3 regions of the Peribacillus sp. NJ11 genome follow, and region 3 is predicted to be linked to each of the others. Evidence: riboswitches for the same ligand, from Rfam matches in the RefSeq annotation. Region 3 holds a riboswitch; each other region holds the start of a gene.
The links. A riboswitch is a leader RNA that binds a small molecule or an ion and turns the genes downstream of it on or off. The one in region 3 is predicted to bind thiamine pyrophosphate.
Positions count from the first base shown of each region.

Region 1: linked by a shared signal. The riboswitch ahead of thiT (energy-coupled thiamine transporter ThiT) and the one ahead of thiC (phosphomethylpyrimidine synthase ThiC) in region 3 are both predicted to bind thiamine pyrophosphate.
Region 2: linked by a shared signal. The riboswitch ahead of QUF86_RS12965 (ABC transporter substrate-binding protein) and the one ahead of thiC (phosphomethylpyrimidine synthase ThiC) in region 3 are both predicted to bind thiamine pyrophosphate.

Region 1 covers NZ_JAUCFO010000001.1:18,676-25,664, forward strand. The annotation lists gene iadA (beta-aspartyl-peptidase) at 1-815, opposite strand, end outside; gene QUF86_RS00105 (hypothetical protein) at 1,009-1,317, shown strand; gene QUF86_RS00110 (transglycosylase domain-containing protein) at 1,520-3,577, opposite strand; gene QUF86_RS00115 (universal stress protein) at 3,878-4,399, shown strand; gene thiT (energy-coupled thiamine transporter ThiT) at 4,481-5,059, opposite strand; TPP riboswitch at 5,164-5,266, opposite strand; gene QUF86_RS00125 (cation diffusion facilitator family transporter) at 5,514-6,398, shown strand; gene QUF86_RS00130 (histidine kinase N-terminal domain-containing protein) at 6,644-6,989, shown strand, end outside.
Region 2 covers NZ_JAUCFO010000001.1:2,624,388-2,631,376, forward strand. The annotation lists gene QUF86_RS12950 (amidohydrolase) at 85-1,686, shown strand; gene rarD (EamA family transporter RarD) at 1,768-2,697, shown strand; gene QUF86_RS12960 (protein-glutamine gamma-glutamyltransferase) at 2,789-3,616, opposite strand; TPP riboswitch at 3,936-4,045, shown strand; gene QUF86_RS12965 (ABC transporter substrate-binding protein) at 4,167-5,171, shown strand; gene QUF86_RS12970 (thiamine-binding protein) at 5,183-5,464, shown strand; gene QUF86_RS12975 (ABC transporter permease) at 5,461-6,243, shown strand; gene QUF86_RS12980 (ABC transporter ATP-binding protein) at 6,227-6,970, shown strand; gene QUF86_RS12985 (TatD family hydrolase) at 6,989-6,989, shown strand, end outside.
Region 3 covers NZ_JAUCFO010000001.1:308,793-315,781, reverse strand. The annotation lists gene QUF86_RS01520 (hypothetical protein) at 1-428, shown strand, start outside; gene QUF86_RS01515 (histidine phosphatase family protein) at 826-1,359, shown strand; gene QUF86_RS01510 (HAD family hydrolase) at 1,543-2,325, shown strand; TPP riboswitch at 2,436-2,550, shown strand; gene thiC (phosphomethylpyrimidine synthase ThiC) at 2,684-4,465, shown strand; partial or broken gene QUF86_RS01500 (DUF3231 family protein) at 4,750-5,260, opposite strand; gene QUF86_RS01495 (hypothetical protein) at 5,346-5,489, opposite strand; gene QUF86_RS01490 (spore coat protein) at 5,671-6,300, shown strand; gene QUF86_RS01485 (carboxymuconolactone decarboxylase family protein) at 6,415-6,780, opposite strand; gene QUF86_RS01480 (cytochrome c oxidase assembly protein) at 6,894-6,989, opposite strand, start outside.

The DNA.
Region 1 (6,989 bases), 290 kb from region 3:
AGTGCCCTTTTTATTGCTGTACTTGCTTTAACCTCCCCTTCTTCAAGGAACTTCTTGATCGTACTTGTCGTAAAATCAATATACCCCCCTTTTTTTGCATATTCCATCCCCGCTTTGAATAAATGCGGATTTCGATTTATATGTGTAGGGTAAAACTGAGTGATTGGTATTTCCGTTGTCTCGACTACTTCTTCAATTACCTGCAAATGATCTCGACTATCGCCGACATGAATGTTGACGATACCGCTTTTCCCGGACAACAGACCTCCATTACGCGCCTGAGAGGCTAGTTTAGCAAGTTCAGATGCAGTCGGCTGCGAAGAACGATGATCGGCAATGGCGATTTCGCCCACACCGATAATTTTATCCACTAGAATCAAATCATCTTCAATCTTGCCGGTTAACGTCTTGACTGGAACTTGATATGAACCTGTCTGAACGAAGCAGCTAATTCCTTCTTCTTCAAGCGCTCTGGCTTTAGCAAGCAGTGCTGGCATCGTCCTTGTCGTACCATCTGTTCCGATGACCCCTACCAATGTCGTTATACCCGCTAACGTGGCATCCGTTAATTGTATTTCAGGTGTCCTCGTCTTGAATCCTCCTTCACCGCCTCCGCCGATAATATGTACATGAGCATCTATAAAACCCGGAACCACGACTTGACCACTCGCATCAATCACTTCCAATTCAACGAAATTGGCAGGTACATCAATCTTGTCCTCAATGAAGCCAATTTGCTTTCCAACCAAGAGGATATCTTTTGGTCCCATATATTCCGGGCCATAAATCTCCCCATTTTTAATTAGTGTGAGCATTGTCCCTCTCCCTTCAAAAATTGAAATTTTCAAATAGGTTTCAAAATCATTTACACGGGTAAATATACAACATGACCCGCTAACAATTACATAAAAAAGACCACACATACTTGTTCGATTTTAAAAATTGTAGCTGAATTGACATCTTGATTATGCTTTTCCAAAAGTATAAAAACATAAAGGAGTAAACGACATGAATAAAGTGATTTCTTCTGACATTAAAACAAATAAAAGATTATCCATGCGACAAATCATGAACCTATATCAAGTTACGAAAGACTTTAAAGGGAATATATATTTTATCTGCAACCATAAATTGGTTGATGCCAAGAAACTTTCAACTTTTGTATCCTTTGTGCTCATTCTCCAAGAATGTGCAACCATGAAAGTCATACTTGAAGGCGAAAATGTACATGCCATGCTCGAAAAAGTACAGGCTATTTGTAAAGAAAATGATGAAAGTGCATTTGGTTTCCAATCGAACCAAACCGTTATCATTTAAATGATTCCAACAATTTCGGGATAAGAAGAGGTTGTATAGAATGAGAACCATTTTAATGGTCATAGGCGCAATCGTCGTAATCGGCATAATAGCAAATCTTATTTTTTAAGAATGATGAAAGACTGTCAAATGATTGACAGTCTTTTTTTGTGTAGATTTTTATTGGAAAGAGCCTGTGTTCCATAGTCCCTTTTCAGAAAAATTACCACGGCACCTCCCAATCCCTCCATTTATTCAAACCATCCCGAATTTCTTTTCCTTTATCAATCCAATATTGCTTTCTTTGCTCCTCTTCTTCCTTTGTCTGTTGCTCCTCTTCTTCCTTTGCCTGTCGCTCAGCTATAAGTGCCTGTTGTTCAGCTATTAGCGGTCCGATATCTTGAGCTTTAAAGGATTGAGCCGCTTGATTCTGTAGAGCTTTCGACATTATTTTTTGAAAGATGAGTGCACTTCCCTGACTGCTGTGTGTCGTTAGGTAATTTTTTTCATCCGTCTTATCATATCCAGCCCATACAGCACCGACCAGTGAAGGTGAATAACCGATGAACCATTGATCTTTAACCCCTGAAATCCCTTCGATGGGCACTTGTGTGGAACCTGTTTTACCTGCTATTTCATAACCGGAAACAGCCGCGTTTTTAGCTGTGCCATATTCCACTGTACCAAGCAGCATCGCATTCATTTTATCGACGACGCTTTTAGAGGTTACTTTGGTGCTTTTCTCTTTCCAGGCCCCTACCTCTTTTCCATCGTTATTTTCTATTCTTACAATGGCATGAGTTTCCTCCCTTTCCCCATCGTTTGCAAATGCTGAAAAGGCTCCTGCCATCTGCAGCGGGGACACACCTTTCCTCATCCCTCCTAGAGCTAGCGACAGATTTCGATCATCCTTGTCATACGGAATCCCAAACCGCTCAAGTGAATCCAGCCCCTTATCGATGCCAATCTCATTCAATAGCCAAACCGTTGGTACATTCAAGGAATTCATCACCGCTTCATACATGGGTACTTCTCCTTTGTATTCACCGCTCAGGTTTGTTGGCTCATATTCACCGAAGCTCATTTTTTCATCCTTTAAAGGGTCAGTGATATCGTATCCCTCCTCAACCGCTGGAGTGTAAACGACAAGTGGTTTAATGGATGAACCCGGAGATCTTGACAGCTGGGTTGCCCGGTTATATCCCATGAATTGATGCTCACCTCTACCACCGACTAGTGCCTTTATCCCGCCCGTTTCAGGATCAAGGAGGACTGACCCGCTTTGAACCATTTGCTCTGTACTCGTTCCAACTGGAAAATTGGCTTCATTCGCATACACGGATTCTGTAGCCTGCTGCATGGATTGATCCAGTGTAGTGTAAATTTTATAGCCCTTTGAAAGCAGTTCCTCAAGCTTAATTCCATATTTACTCGATGCTTCCGATAAAACATGATCAACATAATAAGGATACTTACCTCTTAATGGATCGGTTTCCTTCTCCCCCATAAGAAGTGTCACCGAATCTTTTTTTGCGGCTGCTTCTTCATCTTTCGTCAAATAACCATGTTCCGCCATTCTGGAAAGAACCAAATCACGCCGCTTCACTGCTCCGTCCAAATTCTTATATGGATCAAGTTTGGATGGTAGATTAATGACACCCGCCAGCAAGGCTCCCTCGGCAACGGTCAATTCAGAGACCTCTTTGGAAAAATAAATATTTGCAGCCTTTTTGATTCCCCATGCCCCATGGCCAAAATAAACTTGATTCAAATACATTTCCAGAATTTCATCTTTCGTATATTGATTTTCAACTTCCTGGGCTAGAAAAAACTCTCCTATCTTCCTCTTCAATGTTCGATCCGATTCCAGCATCGTGATTTTCACAAGCTGCTGGGTGAGCGTGCTCCCGCCTTCAACAACACTTCCAGCCTTCGCATTTTTAACCAAGGCTCGCAAGATCCCTTGATAATCTATACCGTGATGTTCATAAAAACGGTGATCCTCAATGGAAACCACCGCTTGTTTCATATGTTCCGGTATTTCATCTATCGCAACACCTTCGGATTTATTTGCCGTGATCGTACTGGCAAGATTCCCATCCAGATCATAGATTCCTGTCGGTTGCTGAAGATTATTTTCAAGATGGCTTATATCTGCACCCTGCCTGAAATACAAGAGTGAACCGGCGCCTAAAACCACAATCGCCAATATTATAATTAGAACTAATTTCACTAACCCTCTCATTTGTACCCCCATTTTCCCATCTGCGACATGTTTCATTAAAAATATTTTACCCTTTTTATTAAAGAAAACTCGTCGATTGACTAAAAGGCTGCAGCTCAGTCGCTTTTTCTTTTAGCACTATACTCGCGTACCGGCTTCCTTGCTGATGATATTCCTTCCGAATGAAAAATAAAGCACGCCAACTAATTGAAGGACCAGGATTTCATCCAACCATTTTAACAATGCTCGTATCTATCCTTTACCCGTAATTGGCGATCTATATACCAATTAAAGGCGTGAAGCCATTTAAAAGTGGGTATAACACCTTAAAGACTTATAAATGGGAGAGATGATATTATGAAAGACGTAAAAAATATTGTCGTCGCTTTTGATGGAAATGAAGAGAGTACACAGGCCGTGGAATATGGAGCAACAATCAAAAAGGCCTTTCCTGAAGCTGAGCTGACCGTAGTCCATGTCCTAAATGATAAGGTTGAACAGAGTATCATGGGAAACGTCACAGCTCCTGGATTCGTACCCGCTGCAGGATTTTATGTCGATCCCGTTCAGACACATCCCGTCGTTGAAGTTGAACAGCGAGAACAAAAGGTAATTGACACCCCTTCCCCCATCGAGAATAGTGTTCGGAACGCAGAAAGTAATACGTTGAGATTGCTAAGTGAATGTCAAGTCAAGGGGAAATTCGAGATATTGGAAGGACATGCGCCAGATAGCATATGTGAATATGCAGAAAGAACTGCGGCCGACCTCATCGTCGTCGGCAATAGCTCTAAAAGCGGTTTGGAAAAATTCTTTCTGGGAAGTACAAGTAGTTCAATTGCGAAAAACGCCCCCTGTTCGGTATTCATTGCAAAATGAGATTGAGCCAGTTCGCCCTGTACGTATCGTTTGGTCATTCTCCGAAAAAAAGCCGGATTCTTGTAGAATCCGGCTTTCTTGTTAATAGGCTTTTTTCAGTAATACATTTGAAGCTGCCGAATATAACATCATCACCACAATGGCCGATAAAATAAAACTGATCAGCATATAAGTCCCATTATAAATGAATGAATAAACCGCTACTGGCTGTCCTTTTGGCGCTGCAGATCCAAAAAACACGATTCCAGAAGTGAAATGACAGAGAAACCTCAGGAAGCTGCCCAAAAACATGCCACCAATCCCGTATAATTTCGCTTTGGAACGCTTTTCCTCTTTATAGCTGTTTACAAACTTGTTCATGAATACACCGGATATCCCGACAACCATAAAGGCAAGATAATAATCAATGAAGCCTTGAATCGGTGTTCCGATCCATGCTGTACCACTTACAATCTGCAATAGTCCAAGTAACAATCCGGCTAACATCCCACCTTTTATGCCCCAACGATATGCCATCAGAAAAATAGGTACCATGGCTATTGAAATCGAACCCCCTTGAGGCCAGATTCTTGAAAAAATGAATCCAGAGACCATATCCAGTAATAAAGCCAATGAAGCAAAAATGGCGACCTCTGTCATGAATAACGTTTTATTTTTCATCATGCCACTCCTTTCTCCAAAAATGAAAAAGTGTCCATGAGTTCCCCCTGCCAATTTTGCGCAAAAAAAGCAACACCGGGGCGGTAATGGATGCCCAGTATTGCTTGTATCCAAAACCACATCCCTACGCTAGTGCTAACTATCAGGTTCATAGGGTCTGAACTCAACCGTTCACTCTCAGCCTTTTTGGCTCCCCTTGTGGAAGTATTTATTTTTCGATCCTCGGTTAGAATATACTACTAGTTTCTTTAATTGACAACTAAAGAAATTGTATATGTCAACAACTTGTCATTCCCATTTTATGGAGATATTCTTTCTTATAAACAACTTCTTTACATACCTTCAATACATCTGCAATTAACCAAGTTAGATGGTTAAATACGACAATTTTTCTATAGACTCACTAAGGTTTGTTTTGATATCTTTATTAAGCCTAATTTACATTGGGGAGGGAATGGACATGGATAAACATTCGATTTCAGCTGAAAAAGGCGCCTACATAAGCATCGCCGCTTACATATTCTTGTCTGCCCTTAAATTGTCATTTGGTTATTTCGGTGATTCTAAAGGACTTTGGGCAGATGGTTTAAATAATACGACCGATATCATCGCTTCCATAGCCGTATTGATTGGTTTGAAAATTTCGAAGAGACCTCCAGATGATAATCATTCATATGGACATTTACGGGCGGAAACCGTAGCCTCGTTGGTAGCTGCCTTCATCATGATCACCGTAGGCCTGCAGGTTGTATTCAGTGCTATAGAATCCTTCTTCCAGCAAGATTCAACAACCGTTCCCAATATGCTTACCGGTTATGTCGCCCTATTCTCTGCAATCTTCATGTACGGAATCTACCGTTATAACTTAGCATTAAGTAAAAAGATCAACAGCTCTTCCATCTACGCCGTTGCACAGGATAATCGTTCCGATGCCCTTGTCAGTGTCGGTGCTTTCATTGGAATCATCGGTACTAAGATGGGAATCCCTTGGCTTGATGCAATAGCTGCAGCAGTCGTGGGGATCATCATATGCAAAACGGCCTGGGATATCTTTCGGGATGCCTCCATCTCTTTAACCGATGGTTTCGACGAGCAGCTCCTGCAAAAGATCGGACAAACCATTATATTGACAGAAGGTGTTAAAGACATGAGTGAAATTAAGGCCCGTATGCACGGAAGTGAAATCCTGCTCGAAACTACCGTTCATGTTAACCCTCTTTTGACCGTCATCCAAGGTCACGATATTACGGTTAAAATCGAAGAGAATCTTTTGAAGGAATATAATATCCAGCATGTGATCGTTCATATCGAACCATATACATTTCATAAAAAAAGGTAACCGTCATTAACTTTACGGATACCTTTTTTTATTATTAATTCATGTAATCACTGTAATAAAACTGTGTCAAAAAAGGTATTTATCGATTGATTGACGAATATTTATCCAATTGACACATGTTAAAAGAACTCTAATCTGTTATCATAAAAGCAAGATGTAATTATTTTAATATTTTGTAATTTTTTTCTAATACATTAATTTCTGGGTCAAAAGTAAATTCATTTTCCTACAGTATGGAGGGCAAAATGGTATCTAATCGAGAAATGACCATTCACTTTTTATCTTCTCAAAAAAGCAGTATCATATCCAAATGGAAAGATGAGTTGCTGCATTTACCGGACGGATATATGGGATATTTTAAGGGAGAAGTGGAAAATATCTTTAATCTGCTAATGGATCAGCTTGGAAAATCGGATACTGACATAGACGATGTAATGAAGGTCGTAGGGGGAAAAATTGCGTCTGATCGAGTTAATAAGCAATTGGATATGGAAAATTTCTTTTCCACTGCAACCATCGGCAGATCCATCATCATTGAGCACGTTTTGAATTCCGAAGCACCCAAAGAAGAGATATCCGATCTAATTAAGC
Region 2 (6,989 bases), 2.3 Mb from region 3:
AATATGGGAATTCGTGAAATGAGATGGTAAACTTACTGCATATCTGAATAGCAAGAATCATTTTATAAGGAGTGTAAAGCCGGAATGGGAACGTTATGGTTCAATGGGTCGATTTATACGATGATTAAAGAAAAGGATCAAGTGGAGGCGCTCTACACTGAAAAGGGGGTAATTGTTGATACCGGAAGCATTGACTATTTAAAAAATGAATATGCCGGCAATATTTCCAGGGAAATCGACTTAAAAGGACAAACCATGCTGCCGGGGTTAGTGGATAGTCACCTACATTTGGTCGGGCATGGTGAAAGACTGCTTCGTCTTGACCTCTCCTTGATGGATAGCAGGGAAGCCATCATGGATGCCTTGAAGGAAAAGTGTTCTAAGACCTCGGCTGGAAAGTGGATTGTCGCCGAGGGCTGGAATGAAAATGAATGGCCCAGTCCCGAATTGATATTACGGGATGAGCTTGACGCGATATCGACGGAACATCCCATCATATTGAAAAGGATCTGCCGTCATGCCTTGGTGGTCAATTCCCGTGCCCTTTTGGAAGCGGGTATTAAAGAAGGTATAAAAGAACCGTCTGGCGGGGTGATCTGCCGTTATCCTGATGGACGGCTAAATGGTTTATTTAAAGAAAGCCAGGCGCAGAACCTGATTTTAGACAGCCTTCCTGGCATTGACCAAGACTATATCGAAACCGCACTCACAGAGGCCATAGAAGACGCATATAGGCTAGGTTTGACTGGAGGGCATACGGAAGACCTCCATTACTATAATGGCTTCATGCCGACATACCAGGCGTTTAAATCGGTAATCGAGGACAGGGAAATGGCCTTTCGCGCCAATTTGCTCGTCCATCACGAAGCGTTTGAAGAAATGCTGGCAGCAGGCGGTCGTTATCAAGAAGGTACGCAATATATCAAATTCGATAGCATGAAGATATTTACTGACGGCTCCTTAGGCGGACGCACAGCCCTGTTGAGCGAGCCTTATGTAGATCAACAGAATACGAATGGTGTCGCGATATTCACTGAAAATGAGCTTCAGGAATGGGTGGGAAAAGCAAGGGATGCCGGAATGCCGATTGCTGTCCATGCCATTGGCGATCTCGCTTTTGAATACGTCTTGAATGCGATTGAAGCCCTCCCCGTGAAAGAGGGACAGAGGGACCGGCTCATCCATGCGCAGATCGTCCGGCCGGAGCTGTTGGAGCGGGCAGCAAAGCTGCCGGTCATCTTTGATATCCAACCGGGTTTCGTCCCGTCCGATTTTCCGTGGGTGGAAGAAAAGGTTCCAGCCAATTTATTGGAATCCTCCTATGCCTGGAAAACCTATTTGAATTTGGGCATCATTTGTGCGGGCGGGTCAGATGCGCCCATTGAGCCATTAAATCCAATTTTGGGCATTCATGCAGCTGTCACAAGAACGAAAATCAACAGTGAGGACAGTACCGTATATGGCTTGGATGAAAGGCTTTCCGTTTATGAGGCCTTCGCACTTTATACAAAAGGGAGTGCTGCGGCAATCGGCCAGGAAAAACGCCGCGGTCAGATCATCAAAGGGTATGATGCCGATTTTACCGTGTTTAATCTGGATGTCTTTGCTGTTGCGCCGGATGATCTCCTAAAAGCTGAGGCGGTCATGACGGTCATCGATGACAGAATCATGTATGATAATAATTAACGGTTACAAAAAAAGAAATGGATATACAAAATAGTTAAATGGAATTCGGTTAAAGGAATGTAAATGGAAAGAAGGCAGGTTATGAAAGTGGATGAACAAAAAGAAGGGGCGATCTATGCAGCCCTTTCTTACATGATGTGGGGAGTCGTGCCGATTTACTGGAAGTTCCTACAGGGAGTCGGTGCTACGGAAATTTTAGCTCAGAGGGTATTATGGTCTTTCGTTTTCATGCTGGTTTTATTGATGTTCATGAAAAAATGGCAAGCGTTTCTTGATTATGTCAAAATCATTTTGCGAAATCCCAAACTCTTTGCAGCATTACTAACGGCGTCACTGCTCGTTACTGCTAATTGGGGTGTGTTCATCTGGGCCGTTAACTCAGGACGGATCCTCGACACGAGCCTTGGATATTATATCAACCCGCTAGTTAGTGTACTATTGGGAGTGATAGTCTTAAAAGAAAAATTGAGCGGAGCACAAATCATATCGTTCCTGCTTGCAGGAATCGGAGTCTTGATCCTTGGCATTCATTTCGGTACGATCCCGTGGGTCTCTCTTGTTTTGGCCATGACCTTTGGATTATATGGTCTGGCAAAAAAAATGATCAAGGCCGAGTCGGCGATCGGACTGACTCTCGAAACGATGATGGTAACGCCTCTGGCCCTGGGTTACCTGATATACTTGATGAACCAATCAGAAATGCAATTCTTTACAGCGGGAAGCACAAGCTTGCTGTTGGTGGGCGGTGGGATTGTCACGGCCTTGCCACTTTTATATTTTGCAAAAGGGGCGGAGAAGATCCCGTTATCGATGCTGGGCATTTTTCAGTATATCGCTCCGACCTTATCCTTATTGATCGGGGTATTCGTCTATCATGAAAGTTTTACTAAAGCACATCTTTTAGCGTTTTTATTCATATGGTCAGCCTTGGCGGTTTATACGTTATCCATTACGAAATGGGGTCAGGCAAGTGCCCGAAGGTTTAAAGGCAAAGGGAATATTGGTGCGTGAATAAGAAAAAATGCTTGGGAGATCTCTCCCAAGCATTTTTTTATGCCGGTATATAATAAAACGGTTTTACGGCATAGGGGAAATGCCAGGGTCATGAAAGGTAAATCTTCGGACCTATTTCAGAAACAATACAATTGGAAAGGCTGACAGGACTGTCAACGGGCATTGCACGAGGATTATTTTCCAGGAATTGGCTATAGAAGGAACTATCCAAGTTAATGATATGCGTTGTCAGGAATGCCGATATGGTGGCGTTCGGCTTTCTATTGCTATTTAATTCATCGATGATTCCCTGTGCAGTGGTAATCCCGATCCCGTGTCCATAAAAGAGGTTGTTCCCTAATAATATGGCATTTTCACCTTGCCATTCAGGAGTTTCCAAGTCGTGATCAGGGTTTTCGAAGTAAACGCAATCCCCTGGTAAATAATCCGTTCCTTGATGAATATCAAGAGCCATATTGCTTGGAGGGCGAAAGTCATATAGAAATACGTTTGAAAAAAGATAGTCAAAATTCCTAGGACCGATTAAATCCAAAATGGCCTTTAAAAAAGTGACGACTATCGCTGTACCGCATTCGAAAGCGTAAAGCCTTCCATTCAAAAAAATGTCCAGGAGTGCGGCATGAGGGGGAATCCCTGGCTGAAGGGTAAATGTGCCATCCTTTGAAACGCGCCAATATTGTTCATTGCTTGCCGATTCATCAAGCGTGGAAAATTCTGGACTGCTTTTATCTAACGAAATGGCGGCCTCGATGACTCGGTGCCTCAGTTGTATATCGAAATTAAGGTATCCGAAGTTCCGGTATTCAAAAACGTTAGAATCTTCCGCCAGCAATTGGAGAATTTCAAGCGATGTATCAGATGCTACACCTGGTTGGATTTGACTGACATCTAACCATTTGTGATTAATCTTTATCATGATCATATCCACCTTTTGTTTATGAAATGAAGGGTTTATAAAACCAGTACACAAAAAAGTCTACAGGTAATGCTCATTATATGAATGCATGCAAAGAAATGACCATTTGGAGCATTTCAGGCATCATGGCAACCGAGAATGATTGGTATGGCAAGAGGGATGATCATTTTGCTTACAATGATTATCATTTTCCAAAAAGATGTTTTGGTGGCTGTGCTAAACATTTAGGAGGAATACCTTTCCAATTAGGGAGAAGGAGCAAATTAGTATTCCCTTTTCTGAATGAATTGATATAATGAGAGAGAAAAGTTCATATGTGCGAGAAATGTAGGGGGGCCAGTAAAGCTGGCTGAGATTGCGTCCTTTAGATGCTGACTCTTTGAACCTGATCTGGATGATGCCAGCGGAGGGAACATATTATTACTGACTTTCTGTTTTGTATGTTAACGTCCGAATTCATCTTCGGGCGTTTTTTGTATTTTTATAGACCCTGGCGCCCCATTATGGTTCCGGCATATGGATCTTATATGATGTGTAGGAGGATAATAACTTGAATAAATTTTTACCACTGTTGACTTCGTTGTTCCTTTTGGCTGGATGCGGTGCAGGCGGAACTAATGAAAAAGAAGAAGCATCTAAAAATGAAGGCAATAAAGAATTAAAAAAGGTATCGGTCGTGCTCGATTGGACACCGAATACAAACCATACAGGTTTGTATGTAGCCAAGGAAAAAGGATATTTTAAAGAACAAGGTCTGGATGTGGATATTATCATGCCAGGTGAAGCTGGAGCTGATAAGCTTGTCGCTTCAGGGAAATCCGAATTTGGCGTGGGCTACCAGGAGGGCATTACGCAGGCCCGCGTGCAAGGCGTCCCGATTGTTTCGGTAGCTGCTGTCATCCAGCACAATACATCTGGATTTGCTTCACCTGAGGCAAAAAACATTAAAACACCCAAGGATTTTGAAGGGAAAACGTATGGTGGCTGGGGGTCTCCGGTTGAAAAGGCCATCATTGATTCACTCATGAAAGAAGAAAATGCGGATGTAAATAAAGTGGATATAGTGAATACAGGAGACACGGATTTTTTCACTTCGGTTAAAAGGGATATAGATTTTGCCTGGATATATTATGGGTGGACAGGTATTGAGGCTGAGTTGCGAAATGAAAAGCTTAATATGGTTTACTTAACCGAATACTCGGATAAGCTCGATTACTATACACCTGTTTTGACAACGAATGAAAAGATGATAAAAGAGGATCCCGAGACTGTTAAAGCATTCGTTCATGCAGCTTCGAAAGGGTACCAGTTTGCGATAAAGAACCCTGGTGATGCAGCAGACATGCTAATTAAGTCTGCCCCGGATCTTGATGCAAAACTAGTGAAGAAAAGCCAGGAGTGGCTTGCAGCTAAGTATCAGGATGATGCTCCGCGTTGGGGTGAACAAAAGCTTGAAATTTGGAAGAATTACAGTGATTGGATGACGGAAAATAAGCTTCTTGAAGGTGATTTCAATCCTGAAAAAGCATTTACCAATGAATTTTTACCAAAATAGGAGGAAATACAATGGCCAATTCATTAATTAGTATACAAATCATTCCTAAAGGGGATGTCATCCCTTTGGTCGACGAAGCAATCAAGATCATTGATGAATCAGGTGTCAAGTATGAGGTTCACCCGCTTGAAACGACAATGGAGGGTGAGCTTTCCGAACTTTTTGCCGTGATAGAAAAAATGAATGTAAGAATGATTGAATTAGGCTCGCCGAATGTCATATCCCAAGTGAAAATATTATTTCAGCCGAGCGGAATTACGATGGATACGTTAACGGAGAAATATCGGGCATGACCGGAAGGGGAATTTGGAAGAAGGGGGCTCCCTTCTTTCTTTTATTATTGTTGCTGATAATATGGGAGTCAGTGACAGTCTTATTAAAGGTTGAAAAATGGCTGCTTCCCGCTCCGTCGGCCATTTTCATTGAAGGAATTGAGTCGTCCCAGAATCTTTTTGGTCACCTTACATCAACAACTGAGCTTGCGTTATCGGGTTTTTTTATTGGAAGCTGCATTGGATTATTAATCGCGGCAATCCTACATCTGTTTCCAGGCGTGAAGGACGCGGTTTACCCTCTGCTCATACTATCACAAAATATACCTATCATAGTTTTGGCACCGCTTTTAGTAATTTGGTTTGGCTTTGGCATGATGCCTAAGTTAATCGTCATTTCGCTAGTATGTTTTTTTCCGGTTGCGGTTGCTTCATTGGACGGTTTTCGCCAGACACCATACGAACTCAAGCATTATTTCAAGATGATGGGAGCGGGAAAAAACCAGTTATTTTGGAAGCTTGAACTTCCTCACTCGATCCCGTTCATTTTCTCGGGCCTGAAAATTTCGGCCACCTATAGTGTAATGGGTGCGGTTATTTCGGAATGGCTTGGGGCAAAGTCGGGGATTGGTGTTTATATGACGCTCGCTTCCTCTGCGTTCAGGACAGATCGGGTGTTTGTTGCCATTTTCATCATTATGGGAATGAGCCTGCTCTTTTTTGGAATCATCACCTTCCTGGAGAAACACTTAGTTTCATGGAAGATAAAGGAGGGTGCAAAGGATGAAGCTGGAAATTAAAGATGTCTCCTATTCTTTCGATGGTAAACAGAATATTTTAGAGAATATGGATTTCCATGTGGGAGATGGGGAATTTGTCACAATCCTTGGGCCATCCGGCAGTGGTAAAAGTACATTGTTCCACTTGATAGGCGGTATTTTGAAGCCGGATCATGGCAACATTTCGCTGGACGGTAAAAAGATAAATGGCTTAAAGGGCCATATAAGCTATATGCCGCAGCAGCCTTCCCTTTTACCTTGGAGAACGGTATTGGAAAATGTTTTGCTTGGAAGCGAGCTTGCTGGGATCAGAGATAAAGAAAAGGCAAAAGCCCTTTTGGTGAAAGCTGGATTAGCAGAGTACGAGAAAGCATATCCGCATGAATTATCTGGAGGCATGAAGCAAAGGGCCGCATTCATTCGGAGTATCTTAAGTCAACAGGACTTGATGTGCCTGGACGAACCCTTTTCTGCCTTGGATGAACTGACAAGATTGCAAATGCAAAAATGGCTGCTGTCCGTTTGGGAAGAAAATCGGAGGTCGGTGCTTTTTGTTACGCATAGCATCGATGAAGCCGTTTTCCTTTCAGATAGAATATATGTGTTATCAGCAAAACCCGCTGCTGTCATCAAAGAAGTGGCAGTGCCATTTCCAAGGCCAAGAAGTGAAGAACAGCTGCTTAGTGATGAATTTTTCCATTTGAAGAGAGAATTATATGCAGCACTAAAGCCAACTGTTTCGACTTAATTAAGGAGGCGACTAAACT
Region 3 (6,989 bases):
TTTGTGAAGGGTTTGGGTATCCGCCCGTTCACGTTAAAATGATGATAGAGATCATAGATAAGAGATTGGGACCTGTAAAGGCGGAAGCAGAGATTGCCATCAAGCCCGTTAAGTCAAAGGAATATCTAGAAGTATTGGTGGAAGAACTTGAATCGGAGCATATCTTTGCTGAAGAAAATGGCAGTATCTATGGCAGCTTCGGTATCGATCAAAGCATTCAGATTTATGATGAAGTCCTGACTACCATTCCGTTCGATGAGTTAATCGGAAATGAAAATTGGAAAGAGACAGTGGAGGAATCCATCACTTTGGATAAGCTAAAGGAACAATTGGGAAAATCCCTCAATGATTATCAATTCAGTGATTTGAGCGGGAAATATAAATTCAGGAAGAGATGTACGATAACAGAACTTCAATTCATAGGGTAACGACATATGGAGAAGGCAAAATGCTTTCTCTTTTTTGATAATTTCAGATAGAGTCTGGCCATGATATTTTTCCCTTTAATAATTGCTACTACTCCTGTCACATCTTCCATGAACTCGTAAGGGAAAGTCGTTTCTTGTTTTTTACGTTTGTTAGTTAAAGTGAAGAAAGGGTATTAAAAAAGCATAGGGATAAACGCTTGGTTATAGCATGTGACGGGACCACTTCTGCAGGACCATTTTCAGCAGTGATCGAATCTGTAAGATTGTTAAAAACACATACTCGCAAGTGCAATTCAGTATGGTTCATGGTTTTCACATACCTGTTTTTGTATAATTTTACATAACTATTGATAAGCCAAAAAGAAACTTATATTTAAAAAGATAAAAAGGAGAATATATGAAAATTGGTTTGGTACGGCATTTTAAGGTTGCACATGAATTCCCTACTGGGAAATCTGTGACGGCGGATGATATGAAGCAATGGTTTGAGGACTATGATGCAGCGGATATTATTTATGGAACGACTTTATTTGGCGTGGAGGAATGGCAGGAATGTTATTGCAGTGATATGTCGAGAGCTGTCAAGACAGCGGAACATATCTATCCAGGTAAGGTTCATCGGATGGAGGAGCTGCGGGAAATACCTTCTCCCCCTCTTAAAGGAAAAGTGAAGCTGCCGTTCATCCTTTGGGCCATCTGGATTCGATGCTGCTCGATGTTCAACAGGCAGACAAGGGCGGAAATTAAGATCGCTGAACAAAGGATCAATAAAGTATTGGATGAAATCTTTACAAAGGGGGATAGGGATGTTCTGATCGTGAGTCATGCCGCCCTCATGATATATATGAGGAAAGAGTTGATCCGACGGGGGTTCACCGGTCCAAAATTCAAGATTGCAAGTAATGGAAAGCTGTATGTATTCGAAAGATGATAAGTGAAGAAATATAGGGTTTTCCATCAGAAAAGGTAAGTCTGATGTCCATCATACATTTTGCTGATTTTAAGAAAGATGCAGGGATTTTCCGAATAATTATTCTTTTTCCATTGGTTGTGGTTTATTATTGTAATAGTGTAATTTTTACGAATTCAATAATAGGGAAAGAGGGTGGACATTTTGGTGAAGGCAGTTTTTTTTGATTTAGATGATACATTACTATGGGATCAGAAAAGTGTAAAAGAGGCTTTTGTTTCTACATGCGAAGTGGCTAAGGAGAAATATGATTTGAATGTCGACGAGTTTGAAGAAGCTGTGCGGAAGGAAGCGCGTGAGCTTTATTCTTCTTACGACACATATGCATTTACTCAAATGATCGGTATCAACCCATTTGAGGGGCTATGGGGAAATTTTCAGGATGATCATGATGAATTCCGGAAGATGGCCGGGATTGCACCGGCTTATCGGAAAGAAGCTTGGACGAGAGGCTTGAAGGCATTAGGGATCGATGACCCGGAATTTGGGCTTGAACTGGCAGAACGTTTCCCGGCCGAGAGACGTAAAAAGCCATTTATTTATGAAGAATCATTCCGTGTGTTAGATGAATTAAAAGGGAAGTACAAATTGCTATTGCTTACGAACGGGTCTCCTGAACTGCAAAATACCAAACTTGAAATTACGCCTGAACTAGTTCCTTATTTCGACCAAATCGTCATTTCAGGTGCGTTTGGAAGAGGTAAACCGGATGCCTCCATTTTTGAGCATGCTTTGGAAATCATGGAGCTGGATAAGGATGAAGTATTGATGGTGGGCGATAATTTAATGACGGATATCCTTGGAGCGTCACGGGTAGGCATAAAGTCCGTTTGGATAAATCGCCATGATAAGGAACGGAATGAGGTGCTTCCAACCTATGAAATCAAGCATTTAGAGGAGCTTTTCCCAATCCTTGAGAGCCTGTAAAATTACTCTTCAAGTAACGAATTTTGGAGAGTTTGAATAAAATATTAGGTCTTTCAAATTATATACAGAATGAAAAGGGTGATATATAGTTACCCTGTAATCAATTAATTTATTTAGACTAGGGGTGTCCAATAAAAGTTGGGCTGAGAGAGAAGCGCTTAAGCTTCTTAACCCTCAGGACCTGATCTGGTTCATACCAGCGTGGGGAAGTTAGAATCTACTAAACAATGACCATTTCAATTGGTCATTTCTGTAGTCATACTAACGTTAGCCGGGTCTTAAATATGAGACCTGGCTTTTTCGTGCGAAATGGATTGGATTTTGTCCTTTTTAAATGAACTTAAAAAGGAGAAATGAAATCATGAGTAATTCAGTAAATGACATGAACGTTTCAATTATGTCCAGTTTTGCTGGGAGTAAAAAAGTGTATGTTGAGGGATCTAGACCTGATATTAAAGTACCTATGCGTGAAATTAAGCTAAGTCCGACTACAGGGGCATTCGGGGAAGAGGAGAATCCGCCTTTACGAGTTTATGACACAAGCGGTTTCTATACGGATTCAGAATATCCCATTGATATTCATAAAGGTCTTGCCCCGATTAGACGCAACTGGGTCATGGAACGGGAAGACGTTGAAGAGTATGAAGGACGTGAAATAAAACCAGAAGATAATGGGTATAGAAAAGTGGATTCACAATCCAAAGTCGAAATATTTCCGGGATTGAAAAGAAAACCATTGCGTGCGATGGAAGGGCAAAACGTAACGCAGCTCCATTATGCCCGTAAAGGTATCGTTACCCCAGAAATGGAATTCATTTCGATCAGGGAAAATGTTGCCCCTGAGTTTGTAAGAGAAGAGGTAGCTAGCGGACGGGCGATCATTCCGGCAAATATTAACCATCCTGAAAGTGAGCCCATGATCATCGGACGGAATTTTCATGTGAAAATAAATGCGAATATCGGAAATTCAGCTGTTAGTTCATCGATTGAAGATGAAGTGGAAAAAATGACTTGGGCTACACGTTGGGGAGCCGACAACATAATGGATCTTTCCACCGGAAAGAATATTCACACGACCCGGGAATGGATTATCAGGAATTCACCTGTGCCAGTTGGAACTGTTCCGATATATCAAGCATTGGAAAAAGTGAATGGAGTCGCGGAAGATTTAAATTGGGAAGTTTTTAGGGATACATTAATCGAGCAGGCCGAGCAAGGTGTCGATTACTTTACCATACACGCTGGTGTGCTTTTGCGATATATCCCTTTAACAGCAAAGCGAGTTACGGGAATTGTTTCCCGAGGGGGCTCCATCATGGCACAATGGTGCTTGGCCCACCACCAAGAAAGCTTTCTCTATACTCACTTTGAAGAGATTTGTGAAATCATGAAGGCATATGATGTCTCTTTCTCATTAGGCGACGGCCTCCGGCCTGGATCCATTGCAGATGCAAACGATGAGGCTCAATTTGCTGAATTGGAAACATTGGGGGAACTGACGAAGATTGCATGGAAGCACGATGTTCAAGTCATGGTTGAGGGACCCGGTCACGTACCTATGCATTTGATTAAAGAAAATATGGATAAGCAGCTGGAAGTATGTCAAGAAGCACCATTCTATACTCTAGGACCATTAACAACGGATATAGCACCTGGATACGATCATATTACTTCTGCAATTGGTGCTGCCATGATTGGATGGTTTGGAACTGCCATGCTTTGTTATGTGACACCGAAAGAGCATCTGGGACTTCCGAATAAAGAGGATGTTCGAGTAGGGGTCATTACCTATAAAATTGCAGCACACGCAGCTGACCTTGCAAAAGGCCATCCGCATGCACAAAAACGGGATGATGCCCTTTCTAAGGCTAGATTCGAATTTCGTTGGAGAGATCAGTTCAATCTTTCTCTCGACCCTGAAAGGGCGGTTGAATATCACGATGAAACTCTACCAGCTGAAGGTGCCAAAACAGCCCATTTCTGTTCAATGTGCGGACCTAAATTCTGTAGTATGAGAATCTCACAGGACATCCGTGATTTGGCGAAAGAAAAGGGTCTGGGTTTTGAGTCGGTAATCGATGAAGGGCTTAAAGAAAAAGCCAATGAATTTAGGAAAACGGACGGAAAAATCTATCAATGATTCGGACGAGAGGGAGAATTCGATGAATCGGGTAATCCAGATAAAAGTTGAAATGAAACAGTTGGAAACTCAATTGGAACAGCTGAAAAGAGAGCTGAACATTTTTCGGGAGAATTGTAATCATGAATTTGTAAAAAATGATTATAGTCAAGAATGCACAAAGTGCCACTTAATCGAAAGTCTGCAATGGTAGTGATTCATTAATCGTCCTTTCAACGGAAATCAACCCCTTAATCATGTTGGAGATTCAGCCAACATGTTTAAGGGGATATTTCATCAATGTTTTACAAACTTGTTTTATTAATATGAAGAGGAGGAGGGATTCAACCATCCTTTTTCCTTATTTAATCTTAGGAAATCAGCACTCAATGCCGCTTTTTTTGTATGGAATTGTGCAAACATTTCCGCAATATCTTCGCGGATGCATTGACCCATGATCTGGCTGCAAGCAACTAATCCTGCACCAATATCAATGGATACTGAAGTGGAGATTTCAGGATCTTGAAGACGTGCCCCCACGGGAATATCCTCTAAATTAGCTTTAGGCCTTTCAGGTGGTGATGGAGGCAGCCCTACGTTATTTTCTTTTAATAATAATTCAATTTGGTCATTTTCCTGTTTACCTTGATTGATCACTTCTACAAGTAATTTATGTAGGTCCTTATCACCAGTATGATTAAGAATGGTTTGATGAAATGCAATCAACCCTTTTGTTGTTGTTAGAAATGCCCATGTTCCAAATACCTCACCATAATGCATAGGCTCTTCTTTTGGATTTCCGCTTAAAATCCCCATAATCATTATATATTTGTACTGAGTGAAACGAATTTAAGTTACCCTATACTTAATCATTTTTGAGATTATTTGAGGGCTTTTTATACTAACCTTTTATTCCTTGCAGCCATTCTTGATAACATTCATCACAGAGCATTTCATTTCTATCCGTGTCAGTAACTTGAAACGTTACAACATGGATTTTTTTTTCTTCTGTGTCGTCAGTACAATAGAAGCATTTATGTGTCATTAGAAATCCTCCCATACTATTAAAGGTGTTTATAGTTTAAAACGTCTCGGTTTTTTTATACAGACAACATGATGGAGGTAGCTTAATTGGTCTTCATGGAAGAGTTTAGGTTGAATAATCCTGTTGGGGTTTAACATACTAAACTTGTTCGCATGATTGATAAAACGAGGAGGGAAATACAATGCAAAATCAATTTCAACAAGGTCAAGTACACCAGAACATGCAAACGGGTGCTATTCCTCCACAAATGAATCACGGAGGTCACGAAGTATTCGATGTACATGAAGTGTTATCGGGAACGATTGGTACATTAAACACTTATATGCTTTTGCGTCAGCATGTACAGGATCAGGAATTGCTGGACATTTTGGATCGTCAATATCAGTTCATCCAAGATGAATATAATATTACATTGGAGTGCTTCCAAACGGGCCAGGATCCTTCTAAACCGACCCAGAGCTACAAAATGAATCAAGGTAACGATTTTATATATGGATTGACTCCAACACAGCCAAAGAAACCTTTGCAATCCGTCTCGGAAATTACGGATGAATGTATTTCAGGTATGATGCTTGGAGCTGTTAAGTCTGCAGCATCCTTGAAAGCGATGGCTGCTCTTGAAATAACGAATCCGGTGGTTCGCCGCGTATTTGCAGATTCCGTTCCGAACTGCATTGAAATGGCATACGAGATTTCGTTATATCAAAACAAACATCATTACTACCAAGTTCCACAGCTTGCACAGCAGGATATGCAACAGATGATGAATTCATATGCACCTGCACAAAGAAATAACAACATAAGTCATTAAAAGCTATATGTGACAGTTATTTTTGCAATGAGGAACTGAAAACGGCTATATAACTGGATTTCTTAGTCAAGAACATAAAGAAGGGGTAGGACTAAATGTCCTATCCCTTCTTTATTACTGTTTCATCTGATTGATTTCCTGGATGCATTCCTGGACAAGAGTTACAGCCTGACTCATGGTTGCTCCTCCGCCAAATGCTGCGGTCACTCCAATGGCTTCCAGAATTTCTTGTTCCGCACAGCCTTGATCAAGACATCCTTTTGTATGATAGATAATACAGTATTCATCTTGTGAATATAAGCTTATTCCTAGTGCGATAAGCTGTTTTTCTTTCTTGGATAATTGCCCTTCTTTGAAGCACTCCTCCGTAAAGGCATTGAATTTCTCAGCGAGGTCTGGCATTTTATGCGTAAAGGAACCGATTCCAGCTTTATAATCACGAAGAGCATTTTCAGTAGAATTGTTAGCTTCAAATTCCATTTTCCATTCAGCTCCATCCTAAATTTTTTTCATCAAAAATTAGTATGAGCTAAATGTTGAACGATTAAACAGAAACACAGGAGTTTACTGAAGTAACCATTTAACCGTTCCTGTTACAAGGCAAGTGATTCCTTAGGGCGGGTGGCTTTGAACCATTGATAGAAAAGGATGCAGATAAGTACAAGGTCAATGGCATCACCGGCATAGTA